2 regions of the Streptomyces sp. NPDC101181 genome follow, and region 2 is predicted to be linked to the other one. Evidence: riboswitches for the same ligand, from Rfam matches in the RefSeq annotation. Region 2 holds a riboswitch; the other holds the start of a gene.
What was found. Region 2 has a riboswitch for cobalamin ahead of ACIRRU_RS21900 (ABC transporter substrate-binding protein). Riboswitches for the same ligand answer to the same signal wherever they lie in the genome.
Positions count from the first base shown of each region.

Region 1: another riboswitch for cobalamin. It lies ahead of ACIRRU_RS02320 (ribonucleoside-diphosphate reductase subunit alpha); the one in region 2 lies ahead of ACIRRU_RS21900 (ABC transporter substrate-binding protein).

Region 1 is NZ_JBIWOX010000001.1:544,832-551,952, reverse strand. It holds gene ACIRRU_RS02325 (ribonucleotide-diphosphate reductase subunit beta) at 1-651, opposite strand, end outside; gene ACIRRU_RS02320 (ribonucleoside-diphosphate reductase subunit alpha) at 651-3,074, opposite strand; cobalamin riboswitch at 3,209-3,350, opposite strand; gene ACIRRU_RS02315 (YbdD/YjiX family protein) at 3,525-3,728, opposite strand; gene ACIRRU_RS02310 (carbon starvation CstA family protein) at 3,745-5,988, opposite strand; gene ACIRRU_RS02305 (GntR family transcriptional regulator) at 6,194-6,958, opposite strand.
Region 2 is NZ_JBIWOX010000015.1:92,199-99,319, reverse strand. It holds gene ACIRRU_RS21905 (FecCD family ABC transporter permease) at 1-744, opposite strand, end outside; gene ACIRRU_RS21900 (ABC transporter substrate-binding protein) at 741-1,790, opposite strand; cobalamin riboswitch at 1,850-2,037, opposite strand; gene ACIRRU_RS21895 (beta-ketoacyl-[acyl-carrier-protein] synthase family protein) at 2,157-3,383, opposite strand; gene ACIRRU_RS21890 (acyl carrier protein) at 3,380-3,655, opposite strand; gene ACIRRU_RS21885 (acyl-CoA dehydrogenase) at 3,752-5,776, opposite strand; gene ACIRRU_RS21880 (beta-ketoacyl-[acyl-carrier-protein] synthase family protein) at 5,838-7,094, opposite strand; gene ACIRRU_RS21875 (beta-ketoacyl-ACP synthase 3) at 7,078-7,121, opposite strand, start outside.

The sequences.
Region 1 (7,121 bases), on a different contig from region 2:
GTGCATCGTCTCGTCCCGGAACACCCAGTTGGTGCCCGTGGCGAGACCGTGCAGCAGACCGCGCGAGCGGAACCAGTAGACGTAGGCGAAGGCGCCGTAGAAGAACAGCCCCTCGATGCAGGCCGCGAAGCAGATCAGGTTCAGCAGGAAGCGGCGGCGGTCCGCCTTCGTCTCCAGCCGCTCGATCTTCTCGACCGAGTCCATCCACTTGAAGCAGAACTGCGCCTTCTCACGGATCGAGGGGATCTCCTCGACCGCGTCGAACGCCGCCGCCCGGTCGTCCGGGTCGGGCAGATAGGTGTCCAGCAGGGTCAGATAGAACTGGACGTGCACGGCCTCCTCGAAGAGCTGCCGCGACAGGTACAGCCGCGCCTCGGGGGAGTTGATGTGCTTGTACAGCGTCAGCACGAGGTTGTTGGAGACGATCGAGTCGCCGGTCGCGAAGAAGGCGACGAGGCGGCCGATCATGTGCTGCTCACCCGGCGACAGCTTCGCGAGGTCGGCGACGTCCGAATGGAGGTCGACCTCCTCCACGGTCCAGGTGTTCTTGATCGCGTCCCGGTAGCGCTCGTAGAAGTCGGGGTAGCGCATGGGACGCAGGGTCAGCTCGAATCCCGGGTCGAGCAGATTCTTCTCGCTGGTGGTGCTCATTACTGGCAGGCCTCGCAGGACTCAGGGTTTTCCAGGGAGCAGGCGATCGCGTCCGCGTCGGGAGCCGGCGCCTGCTGTACGGGAATGGGGGCGGTGGCCGACGTCTGGCCGGAGGCGGCACGGGCGATCCGGGTCGCCGGGCGCGAACGCAGGTAGTACGTCGTCTTCAGCCCCTGCTTCCAGGCGTACGCGTACATCGAGGAGAGCTTGCCGATCGTCGGCGTCTCCAGGAACAGGTTGAGCGACTGGCTCTGGTCGAGGAACGGCGTACGAGCCGCCGCCATGTCGATCAGGCCGCGCTGCGGGATCTCCCACGCGGTGCGGTAGAGCGCCCGCACGTCCTCGGGAATCCACGCGAAGCCCTGCACCGAACCGCTGGCCTCGCGCAGCGCCTCGCGGGTGCGGGCGTCCCACACGCCGAGCTTCTTCAGCTCCTCCACCAGATAGCCGTTGACCTGGAGGAACTCGCCGCTGAGCGTCTCGCGCTTGAACAGGTTGGAGACCTGCGGCTCGATGCACTCGTAGACCCCGGCGATCGAGGCGATCGTGGCGGTCGGCGCGATGGCCAGCAGCAGCGAGTTGCGCATCCCGGTCTTCGCGACCCGGGCGCGCAGCGCGTCCCAGCGCTCCGGCCAGTTCAGCTCGGTGGCGTAGTGGTCGGGGTGCAGCACCCCGCGCGCGGCACGCGTCTCGGACCACGCGGGCAGCGGGCCGGAGCGCTCGGCGAGCTCGCAGGACGCCTCGTACGCGGCGAGCATGATCCGCTCGGAGATCTTCGTGGAGAGCGCGCGGGCCTCGGGGGAGTCGAAGGGCAGACGCAGCTGGAAGAAGACGTCCTGGAGGCCCATCGCGCCCAGGCCCACCGGCCGCCAGCGGGAGTTGGAGTTCCCGGCCTGCTCGGTCGGGTAGAAGTTGATGTCGACGACCCGGTCCAGGAAGGTGACCGCGGTGCGGACCGTGGAGTCCAGACGGTCCCAGTCGATCGAGCCGTTCGCGACGAACGCGCCCAGGTTGACCGAGCCCAGGTTGCAGACGGCCGTCTCGCCGTCGTTGGTGACCTCCAGGATCTCCGTGCACAGGTTCGACGAGTGCACGACCCGGCCCGGCTCGGCGGTCTGGTTCGCGGTCCGGTTGGAGGCGTCCTTGAACGTCATCCAGCCCTGGCCGGTCTGCGCGAGGGTGCGCATCATCCGGCCGTACAGCTCGCGCGCGGGCATCGTCTTGCGGGCCAGGCCCTTGGCCTCGGCCGCGCGGTAGGCGGCGTCGAACGCGTCGCCCCACAGGTCGACCAGCTCGGGCACGTCCGCCGGGGAGAACAGCGACCACTCGGTGTCCGCGTCGACGCGGCGCATGAACTCGTCCGGGATCCAGTGCGCCAGGTTGAGGTTGTGCGTACGCCGCTGGTCCTCACCGGTGTTGTCACGCAGCTCCAGGAACTCCTCGATGTCCGCGTGCCAGGTCTCCAGGTACACCGCCGCCGCGCCCTTGCGACGGCCGCCCTGGTTCACCGCCGCCACCGAGGCGTCCAGCGTCTTCAGGAACGGCACGATGCCGTTGGAGTGCCCGTTGGTGCCCCGGATCAGCGAACCCCGGGCGCGGATACGGGAGTAGGACAGGCCGATGCCGCCCGCGTGCTTCGAGAGCCGCGCCACCTGGTGGTAGCGGTCGTAGATCGAGTCCAGCTCGTCCTTGGGGGAGTCCAGCAGGTAGCAGGAGGACATCTGCGGGTGCCGGGTGCCGGAGTTGAAGAGCGTGGGGGAGGAGGGGAGGTAGTCCAGCTTGCTCATCAGCCCGTAGAGCGCGGTGACCTCGTCCAGCGCGCGCACCGACTCGTCCTCGGCGAGGCCCGCGGCCACGCGCAGCATGAAGTGCTGCGGGGTCTCGATGACCTGACGGGTGATCGGGTGGCGCAGCAGGTAGCGGCTGTGCAGCGTGCGCAGACCGAAGTAGCCGAAGCGGTCGTCGGCGCCCTCGGCCAGGGTCCGCTCGACCAGCTCGTCCAGCGCCGTGGCGTGCAGCTCGGCGAAGGCGGCGGTGCGGTCGGCGATCAGGCCCTCGCGGTGGCCCACGGCGACCGAGGCGGAGAAGGACGTCGCGCCCTGGCTCGCGGCCTCGTCGGCGATCGAGAGGGTCAGCAGCCGGGCGGCGAGCCGCGAGTACGCCGGGTCCTCGGAGATCAGACCCGCGGCGGCCTCGGTGGCCAGCGAACGCAACTCGGCCTCGTCGGAGCGGGCGTTGCGCCCGCGCAACGCGGCAGCGGCGACCCGTCCGGGGTCGGTGTCGGGCAGATCGACGGTGAGGTCGGTCAGGGTCCGCAGCAGGGCGGTCCCGGGTCCGTCGTTCGAGGCCGTGGTCGACACCGGGGACACCGGAGGCACTGTGGATTCGGTGGCTGAAACCGGATCGGCGGGCGCGATGGTCACAGGGCTTTCCCTCGCTCGGCAGGGGGCCGGCGGCGGGCGGGGAGGCCGGGCAGCGCGAAACCCGGGCAGGGCGGCACTGCTGATGGCATCCACCGGCCTTCCGCGAGGCCCGGACGTCTGGCATCCGGTTCGGTCGATCCGGACGCACTGTCCACAGGTCTTCGGACTTGCAGGTGTGCAAAAGCACACTGATCACACCGTTGCGGGACAGTTCCGGATTCGCACCGGATTCCCCTGCGGCGACAGCGAGGTCGAGCATACATGTGGGGGCCGTCTGATGAAGAAGCCCCCACATGTTGTGTCGGGAGTCTTCTGTTTTCCCCGGAGTTCCGGATTCCCCGCCCGGGATCCGCCCGTCCGGCCCGGGGCCTGGCGACCGTCAGGAGGGCAGAAGAAGGGGCCGCCGCGCCCCTGGGAGAGGTGCGGCGGCCCCGGTGGACCGGCGGGTGCTCAGCAGCAGCGGAAACCCTCGCGAGGGTCCGCCTCGCGCGCGTCGGTGCGGCGGTGCTCGAAGGCGCGGCGGGTCAGGACCGGCGTGTCCGGATCGTGCGCCCGCGCGTGGGCGACGTAGCGGTCGTAGGCCGACTCGCCGGTCAGCTCGCGCACGTACCAACGGATGCGGCCCGCGATGCGGCGGACGTCCTGCACGCTCATCTCCCGCCTCCTCCGTTCAGGTCCGGTCGCCGGTGCCCGCGGTCCTCTGGCCGCCCGCGCCCGCCTCGTCCTTGCGGATGCCGCCCTCGGGGCCGACGCCCGCCGCGACCAGTTCGGCCTTCTCCTCCTTGGTCGCGAACATCGAGGCCGGGGCGACCAGCCGGGACTGGACGAACGGCGTCTCGTGCAGCTTGGCGGACTCCGGGTCGCGGATGGCCCGGAAGCAGACCCGCCCGGCGTCCACCAGGACCACCACGATGAGGATCGCGAAGAGCGCGCTCAGGACGCCGTCGACGGTGGAGTTGGTGACGACGGTCCGCATCTCGTCCATGGTCTTCGCCGGGGCCAGCACCTCACCCGCGTCGATGCCCGCCTGGTACTTGTCGCGCTGGGCGAAGAAGCCGACCTTCACGTCGTCGGAGAAGATCTTCTGCCAGCTCGCGGTGAGCGTGACGGCCACGTCCCAGGCCAGCGGTACCGCGGTGACCCAGGCCCACTTCAGGCGGCCGGACTTGACGAGCAGCGTGGTGCAGACCGCCAGCGCGACGGCGGCCAGCAGCTGGTTGGCGATGCCGAAGAGTGGGAAGAGCTGGTTGATACCGCCCAGCGGGTCGTGCACGCCGACCCAGAGGAAGTAGCCCCAGCCGCCGACGACGACGGCGCTGGCGAACCAGACGCCCGGCTTCCAGCTGACCTCGCGGAACGGCTTGTAGACGTTGCCCAGCATGTCCTGGAGCATGAAGCGCCCGACCCGGGTGCCCGCGTCGACGGTGGTCAGGATGAACAGCGCCTCGAACATGATGGCGAAGTGGTACCAGAACGCCTTCATGGCGGTGCCGCCGACCACCGCGGAGAAGATCTCCGACATACCGAGTGCGAAGGTCGGCGCGCCGCCGGTCCGGGAGAGCAGACTCGCCTCCTCGACGTCCTTGGCCGCTTGGGCCAACGCGTCGGGGGAGATGGAGAAGCCGAAGCCGGCCACGGCCTCGGAGGCGCTCTGGACGCTGTCGCCGATCACCCCGGCCGGGGCGTTGATGGCGAAGTACAGCCCGGGGTCGATGATGCAGGCGGCGATCATCGCCATGATCGCCACGAACGACTCGGTCAGCATCGCCCCGTAGCCGATCATCCGGATCTGGGTCTCCTTCTGGACCATCTTCGGGGTGGTGCCCGAGGAGACCAGGGAGTGGAAGCCGGAGAGCGCGCCGCAGGCGATGGTGATGAAGACGAAGGGGAACATCGAGCCCGCGAAGACGGGCCCCGAGCCGCTGCTCGCGAAGTCGGTGACGGCGGGCATCTTCAGCGTCGGCAGCGAGATGACCACGCCGAGGGCCAGCAGCGCGATCGTGCCGACCTTCATGAAGGTGGAGAGGTAGTCGCGCGGCGCCAGCAGCAGCCACACCGGCAGCACCGAGGCGAGGAACCCGTACACGATCATCCAGATGACCAGCGTGCCCGGCTCCAGGGTGAAGAAGTCCGCCCAGGAGGACTCCGCGACCCAGCCGCCCGCGACGATCGCGAGCAGCAGCAGCGCGACGCCGATGAGCGAGACCTCGCTGACCTTGCCGGGCCGCAGGATGCGCAGGTAGACACCCATGAAGAGGGCGATGGGGATCGTCATGCCGATGGAGAAGACGCCCCAGGGCGAGTGGGCGAGCGCGTTCACGATGACCAGCGCGAGCACCGCGAGCAGGATGATCATGATGACGAACACCGCGACCAGGGCGGCGATTCCGCCGACCGGGCCGATCTCGTCCCGTGCCATCTGGCCGAGCGAACGGCCGTTGCGGCGGGTGGAGAAGAAGAGCGTCACCATGTCCTGGACGGCGCCGGCGAAGATGACGCCGACGACGAGCCAGATCGTGCCGGGCAGATAGCCCATCTGCGCGGCGAGCACCGGTCCGACCAGCGGTCCGGCGCCCGCGATGGCGGCGAAGTGGTGGCCGAAGAGGACCCGGCGGTCGGTGGGATGGAAGTCGACACCGTTGTCGAGCCGTTCGGCGGGGGTGGCCCGGTCCTTGTCCGCCCGCAGCACCCGGTTCGCGATGAACCGGGAGTAGAAGCGGTAGGCGATGGCGTACGAGCCCAGGGCCGCAGCCAGCATCCAGGCGGCGGAGACCTCCTCGCCCCGCGAGAGCGCGAGGACGGACCATCCGATGCCGCCGGTCAGGGCCACCGCGACCCAGACGGCGATGGACTTCGGTGACAGGGCTGCCCGTTGCCCCTTCTCGGGTGGGGCTGGTGTGGGCGTTTCCGGCATGACGATCCGTCCCCTCGCGCGATCACTGCGTAACGTGCGCGAAATCTAGGTCCTGCGACCGCCGTCCGTAACCCCCCGTCCGCATATCGGTACGGCAACGGGGCGACCACCGCAGGTCAGAGCCGTACCACGCGAAGCCGGGCGGACGGGTGCGGCGGCGGTCCCGCCGGCTCGGGGACCGCCGCCGCACGGGCGCGGAACGGGGCTACTCCGTGGGCCGCTTCAGGCGCGCCACGAATTTGTAGCGGTCGCCCCGGTACACCGAGCGCACCCATTCGACCGGCTCGCCCTGCCCGTCGAGCGAATGGCGGGAGAGCATCAGCATCGGCAGGCCCACGTCCGTGCCCAGCAGCCCTGCCTCGCGCGGGGTGGCCAGTGAGGTCTCGATGGTCTCCTCGGCCTCGGCGAGGCGGACGTCGTACACCTCGGCGAGCGCGGTGTAGAGCGAGGTGTACTTGACCAGCGAACGGCGCAGCGCCGGAAAGCGTTTGGCCGAAAGGTGGGTGGTCTCGATCGCCATCGGCTCCCCGCTGGCGAGCCGCAGCCGCTCGATGCGCAGCACCCGGCCGCCCGTCGAGATGTCCAGCAGACCGGCGAGCGTGTCGTCCGCGGTGACATAGCCGATGTCCAGCAGCTGGGACGTCGGTTCCAGCCCCTGGGCGCGCATGTCCTCGGTGTACGAGGTGAGCTGGAGGGCCTGGGAGACCTTCGGCTTGGCGACGAAGGTGCCCTTGCCCTGGATGCGCTCCAGCCTGCCCTCGACGACCAGTTCCTGGAGGGCCTGGCGCACGGTGGTGCGCGAGGTGTCGAACTCGGCGGCCAGGGTGCGTTCGGGCGGTACCGGGGTGCCGGGCGGCAGGGTGTCCGTCATGTCGAGGAGATGCCGCTTGAGCCGGTAGTACTTCGGAACGCGCGCGATGCGCGTACCGTTACCGGTCTCGGTCCCCGTACTGGCCCCGTCGGCGCCCATGGCCCGCCTTCCCGACGCTTGCGTTGCTGCCGTCACCGGCTCCTCCGTCTGTAGCGGCTCACATGGTGGCACGGTCCGGTCACGGGTCCTTGCCCTCCCTCAGGTGTCGGTCCGATAACGGACGCGAGTGCACTTCTTATACACCCTTGACACCCCTAAAGGT
Region 2 (7,121 bases):
GTCGAGCGTACGGGCGTGGGCCAGGCAGACCACCAGGCAGACGGCGAGGACGGCGGAGCAGAACGCGACCTCGCTCCAGCCGACCCCGCTGAGCGAGCCGAGCAGCCAGAACAGCACCCCGCGGGTCTGCTCGGCGTCGGCCGACGTCATCACCACGAACGAGGTGAGCGCGGAGAACAGCTGCATCGCGGCCACCCCGGAGAGGACGACCCGGTCGGTGGTGCCGCCCAGGGTGTGGCTGAGCAGCAGCACCAGGGCGAACGAGCAGACGGCCCCGGCGAACGCCCCGGCGGAGAGGGACACCGCTCCCCCGCCGACGCCCAGGACGACCACCAGGACCGCCCCGGTGGAGGCGCCGGAGGAGACGCCGAGGACGAAGGGGTCGGCCAGCGGGTTGCGCAGCAGGGACTGCATCACCGTGCCGCACACCGCGAGCCCCGCCCCGCACACGGCGGCGAGCAGGGTGCGGGGCATCCGCAGGTTCCAGATGATGCCGTCCCGGATCGGGCTCAGCTCCGAGGCGCCGAACCCGAGGTGCGCGGCGACGGCCGACCAGACGTCGGGCACGGAGATCCGGGCGGGCCCGATGGTCACGGCGAGGGCGACGGAGGCCGCCAGGACCGCCAGTCCGCCGCCCCACAGGAGTACGGCGAGCGCCCTGGCGCTGTGGGCGCGGCCGCCGCCCGGAGCGGCGAGGGGCGGTGCACCGGACCGCTCCCTGGCCGCGGGGGTGTCCGTGCTCACCCCGTGAGGCCGAAGTCGCGCAGGGCGGCGGCGACGCGTTCCAGGCCCTCGACCGTGCGGATGGAGGGGTTCATCGCCTGGCCGCTCAGCAGAACGTACCGGCGGTTCTTCACGGCGTCCATGGTCCTGGTGACGGGGTTGGACTCCAGGAACTCGATCTTCTTCTCGGCGCTCTCGGCGGTCTGTGCGGTGCGGGTCAGATCGCCGATGACCAGGACGTCGGGGTTGCGGTCGGCGATGGTCTCCCAGCTGATCTGGGGCCATTCGTCGTAGGTGTCGTCGAAGACGTTCTTCGCACCGAGTTCTTTGGTGATGACGCCGGGCGCACCACAACAACCCGCGATGTAGGGGGCCTTGGAGTCGGAGAACCAGTACAGGAGCGACGCGCCGGAGGCGTCGACGCCCTCGGCGGCCTTCGTGACGCGGGCCCGGAGCTTCTCCACCAGGGCGTCCCCGCGCGCGGGGACGCCGAACACCCGGGCCAGTTCGCGGACTTCGGTGTAGACGCTGTCCATGGTCAGCGGTGTGGTGCGGGTTCCGTCGCCGCTGCCGCCGTTGTCCTTGCCGACGCAGTCGGCGGGTGAGACGTAGGTGGGGACGCCGAGTTTCTCGAACTGCTCGCGGGGGGCGACGCCACCCTTGGCGAGGGTGGAGGTGAGGGAGGCGCTGAGGAAGTCGGGTTCCTTGTCGAGGACCTTCTCGGACGAGGGGCGGTTCTCGGAGATCCGCTCGACGCCCGCGTTGGCCTTCTCCAGGCCCTTCATCACGGGGTCGGTCCAGGTGGCGGAGCCCGCGAGCCGGTCGGCGAGGCCGAGGGAGAGCAGGATCTCGGTCGAGCCCTGGTCGACGGAGACGGCCCGGCGCGGCGGGGCCTTCACCGTGACGGTGTGGCCGCAGTTCTCCAGGGTGACCGGGTAGCCGTCGGCCGCGCCGCCCCCGGCCGCCGTGGAACCGCCGCCGCCGCAGGCCGTCAGCAGGAGGAGTCCCGCCGTGAGCAGGGCGGCGGTGCGTATCGGTACGGGGATGGCCGTGGACGTGGGCAGCACAGAAGGACCTCGTGTCTCTGGGCCCAGCCGCGGAGCCCGTCGTACGGTTCCCGTGCCCCGGCGCGGGTACGGGCGCCAGCAGGTCTTCGGACTCGGGTTCGTCCGGGCGGGACGCCTTCCCGGAGCAGATCACCGCTCCAGTGGCCGTGGCCCCGCCCGTCCCCCTCACCGCTGCGCGTCAGTTCCGGATTCGCACCGGATTCCCTGACCCCGTCGCCGGGGTTCGACTGGCCCCGGCAAGCTATCACGCGTCTTCACGCAGATCAGCGGCGGTTCGCCGGACCCGTGACCACGCCCCCGGGGGCCGGTGCGGCGCGGGATCGTCCCGCCGCACCGGCCCGCCGGCTTCCGTTCGCCGCCTCGGTGTTACGGAGCGGCTTCCAGCGCGATCACCGCGTTCTGGCCACCGAAGCCGAAGGAGTGGCTGACGGCGCGCCGCACGGGCGCCTCACGCGGCGTCTTGGTGACGCAGTCGATGTCGAAGCCGGGGGCCGGGGTGTCCAGGTTCGCGACCGGCGGGATCAGCCCGTGCTGGAGGGTGAGGATGGTCAGGCCGGTCTCGATGGCTCCGGCCGCCCCCATGCAGTGGCCCAGCACCCCCTTGGCGGCGGTGACCGGCGGGCGGTGCGGGTAGGCCCGCCCGATCAGGGCGGCTTCGGTGGCGTCGCCCTGGGGGGTCGATGTCCCGTGCGCGTTGACGTGGTCGACGTCCTCGGCGCGCCAGTCCGCGTCACGCAGCGCGGCGTCGACGGCCGCCCGTGCGACGTCCCCGGAGGGGTGCGGGCTGGTGGGGTGATGGGCGTCGGTGGTCTCTCCGACGCCCGTGATCAGCGCCCGGGGTACCGCGCCCCGGGCGCGCGCCTCCTGGGCCCGTTCCAGGACCATGACGGCGGCGCCCTCCCCCATGACGAGCCCGGCCCGGTCGGCGGCGAAGGGGCGGCACAGGCGGGCGGGGTCGCCGTCCCGCGCGGCCGCGGCGCCGGAGCGGGCGAGGCCCGTCATGGCGACCGGGAACACGATCGACTCGGTGGCCCCGGCGATCGCGATGTCGCACCGGCCGAGGGTCAGCAGGTCCCGGGCGACCGACAGCGCGGTCACCCCGGACGAACAGGCCGTGCACGGCGCCAGGCTGGGCCCGGTGGCCTTCATCCGGATGGCGATCTCGGCCGCGGGCATGTTGGGGATGGTCAGCAGGATGCCCGAGGGGGAGGTGGCCTCGGGTCCGCGCCGCTCCAGGGCGACGGCCTGTTCGGTGAGTCCGGCGGAGCCGCCGCTGCTGGTGCCGACGACCACGGCGACCCGGGCGCCGTCCCACTGCGCCGGGTCGAGTCCGGCGTCCGCGACCGCCTCCCGGGCGGCGAGGACGGCGAACTTGACGTACCGGCCCATCCGGAACGCCGTACGGCCGCCGACCGCGCCGTCCAGGTCGATGCCGGAGACCGTGCAGGCGAAGTCGACCGCGCAGCCGTCGAGTTCGGGCACGGTGCGGGCGGGCGAGCGTCCGGCCAGGACACCGTCCCAGGTGGTGGCGGTGGTGGTGCCGACCGGGGTGATCATGCCCAGGCCGGTCACGGCGATGGCGGGTCGCTTCATCGGGTGGTGCTCACCGGCACCGCGCCCTCGGCCGCCGCGCCGCCCGCGGCCGCGTCGAGGAACGCGGAGATGTCGGCCAGCGTGGCGTCCTTGTACAGCTTCTCGGAGTCCGCGTCGACTCCCAGGGTCTCCTTGATGATGACCGCGAACTCGGCGACCGCCAGGGAGTCCATCTCCAGGCTGTCCATGGTGGATTCGGGCAGGATCTCGGCCGCGGGCACCTTGAAGGTCTCGGTCAGCACCTCGGCGATCTTCGGGTGGATGGTCTGCACGGTGGTTCCTCTTCCTCTGGCTGTCATCGGCGTCTTGGGGACGGCGGGCCGACGTCACGGACCCACCGCCGATTTAACTGGAGGATGGGATTCCGGTTACGTCTTCGGGCGAACCGATTCGTCTGCGCTCACCTGCGGCTTCTCGAACCACCGGGAGAGCACGGAGGCCGTTCCCCAGTACGCGAACAGGACTCCGCGAGCGCCGAGCGCCGCCACCTTCCGGCGCAGCGGCCGCCTCCGGCTGCCGCAGACGGGCCGCCGGAACTCCCCGGCGCGCCCGGTGAGCCCGCTCCTGCGGCCCCGGTGCCAGCCGCCCCCGGGGTCGTCGTAGGCGGCCGCGTAACCGGGTCCGGCGATCGGCCAGTCCGACATCAGCCGCTCCGGCAGCGCGAAGGACTCCACCAGGGCGGGAGTGTGCCGGGCCACCGCCGCCACCGCGTCCTCCACCGCGTCGGGCAGGAAGGTGACCTGATCGGCGGTCAGCCGTCCGGTGGCGAGCAGGTCGCCGCTGTTGCGCTCGATCCACCGCAGCGCGAACAGCCGCCGGAGTTCGGCGAGTCGCTCGCGCGCGGGGCCCTGCGGCAGGGACGCCACGGCCTGGGCGAACGCCACGCCCGCCTGTCGGCAGCCGTATGCCTCGACCCCGCGCAGGGCGGCCGGGGAGGCGGCGTTCCAGCGGCCGAGCGGGTCACCGGGCGGGGCATCGCCCATCCGCTTCCGGGCGCGGGCGAACCAGCGGTCCTCGACGGCCGCGAGCAGCCGGTCCAGGAAGGCGGGGTCGTCGAGGTCGCCGGGCTCCTCGTCGGGCGTCGCTTCCCGGGCGGTGGCGCTGAAGAGCATCTCGGCGGCGGCCTTGGCGTGTACGGCGAGGTTGTCGCCCTCGGCGGTGATGGCTCCCTCGATGCCGGTGAACAACTCGGTCATCCCGTTGTTCTCCAGCAGCCCCTGCGCCCCGCACCGCTCCCGGCACTCGACGATGACCTCACGCGCCCGCCAGGTGATCCACCCCTTGGCGACGGCCACCAGCCGCTCCGCCTCGTCCCGGTCGGCCTCCGGGGCCGACTCCCAGCGCTCCAGCGCCCGGCGGTGCAGCAGGCTCATCGCGAAGACGGTCGCCATCGCGTCGGCGAGCGGCCCGTGGTGGGTGCGGTGGGCGTAGACGGGGACGCGCTGGGAGGCACGCGGTCCGGAGATCGTGCGGTGGCCGGCGTAGCGGACGGCGATGGCCAGGGTGACCCGGGCGGAGCCGACCGCGCAGGCGCTCATGGAGAGCTTGCCGGGGGTGACCCGGCCGATGGAGGCGAGGAACCGCCTTCTGCGGTTGGCCTGTTCGCTGGTGAAGCGGCCGTCCTCGCCGATCCTCCCCTGTGCTCCGGCGAGCAGCGCCTCGCGCGGGAGGACGTACCGGTCGAAGGAGGTCAGACAGTGGTCCACCGGCGAGCCCATCCGGGCGGGCAGCCGCCGCACCCGTACGCCGGGCAGCGGGCGGACCTCGTCGGTGAGGGGGGTGAGGAAGAGGAAGACTCCGTGGTCGGCGCCGTCGACGAGCAGCCGGGCGGCCACCACACCGGACTTGGGGCCGCCCGCGGGGCTGGTGTTGGGCATGAATTTCTGCGCCCCGGCGTGCGGGGTGTCCAGGACGAAGCAGTCCCGCTCCCGGTCCCAGGTCGCGGTCGTCTCGACGGCCGCCGCGTCGTTGCCGTGCGCCACCTCCGTACAGAGGAAGGTCCCCACGCGGCGCAGCGTGAGGAAGTCCGACAGGTCGCGCAGGGTGGCGGTGTCGTGGTCGAGGAGGCTGCCGAGGAAGAGGTTGTAGTGGATGCCGGCGACGGTGGTCAGCGCCGGGTCGACCGGGCCGAGCCATTCGTGCAGGGCGGCCAGCGCCCGGGGGTCCGCCGCCAGCCTCGCGCCGTTGTCCAGCGCGTTGTTGAGGATGCGCAGGCGGTGGTAGGCGAGCGCGAGGCGTTCGTCGGGGGTGCCGCCGCCGGGGCGGCGAAACGGTTCTGTTGTGAGCAGTCGTCGCCAGAACCCGTGTTCCTGGCGGAAGTTCGGGCCGAAGAGCACACCGGTGAGCTGGTCGTTCATGGACGGCGGGGCCGCGTCGTTCGTGGTTACGGTCACGATATGAGAACGATCAAGGAACGGCGAGGACACCCCTCGCCGTCCCAAACAGCCATACGGATCAAGCGCGTTGGAAGGCCAGCGCGACGTTGTGGCCGCCGAAGCCGAAGGAGTGGCTCACCGCCCTGCGGACGGGGTGGGGGCGGGCCTCCTTCCGTACGCAGTCGAGCGGGAACGCTTCGGGGAGCGCGTCCAGGTTGGCGATGGGCGGGATGACGGAACGTTCCAGCGTGAGGACCGTCGCCACCGCCTCGATGGCGCCCGCCGCCGCCAGGGTGTGCCCGACGACGCCCTTGGGCGCGGTCACCGGCGGGCGGTGCGGGAAGAGCCGGGAGATGAGGGTGGTCTCCATGGCGTCGTTGAGCGGGGTGGAGGTCCCGTGGGCGTTGACGTGGTCGACCTCCTCGGGTGCCCAGCCCGCCTGGTCCAGAGCGGCCTCGACGGCCCGCTGGGCTCCCTGCCCGTCGGGGGCCGGGGCGGTGGGGTGGTGGGCGTCCGTGCTGGATCCGGCCCCGGTGAGCAGGGCGCGCGGGCGGCCGCCGCGGGCGCGGGCCGTCTCCGCCCGTTCCAGGACGAGCATGGCCGCGCCCTCTCCGATGACGAAGCCGTCCCGGTCGGCGGCGAACGGCCGGGAGGCGGCGGCCGGGTCTCCGGCGCGGGTGGACAGCGCGCCCATCCGGGCGAAGGCGGTGACCACCAGCGGGGTCAGCACCGATTCGGCGCCGCCCGCCACCACCACGTCGCAGCTGCCGCCGAGCAGCAGGTCACGGGCGACCGCGACAGCCGTGGCCCCGGAGGCGCAGGCGGTGGCGGGGGCGAGACTGGGGCCGCCCGCCTTGAGCGCGATGGCGACCTCGCCCGCCGCCGCGTTGGGGATCATCATCGGCACGAGCAGCGGGGAGACCGCGTCGGGGCCCGAGGCGGTCAGCTTCGCGGCGTTGTCCACCAGCACCGAGACTCCGCCGACGCCGACGCCGAGGACCACCCCGACCCGGGTGCCGTCCCACACCGCGGGGTCGAGTCCGGCGTCGGCGACGGCCTGCCGGGCGGCCACCAGCGCCAGCTTCACGAACCGGGCCATCCGCCACACGGACCGGCCGCCCACCGCCGCGTCCAGGTCGACGCCGTCGACCGGACAGGCGAAGTCGACCGGCAGCCCGGCCAGTTCCTCGCACCGCCGGGCGGCGGACCGCCCGGCGCACAGCCCCTGCCAGAAGCTGTGCTCGTCCGCCCCCGCGGGTGTCACCAGACCGACCCCCGTCACCGCGATCGCGGTGCCGGCTCCGGCCCTGGTGCCCTGATCAGCGGGCTGAGACATGCTGTGTTCCTTCCGTCGTGTCCGTGG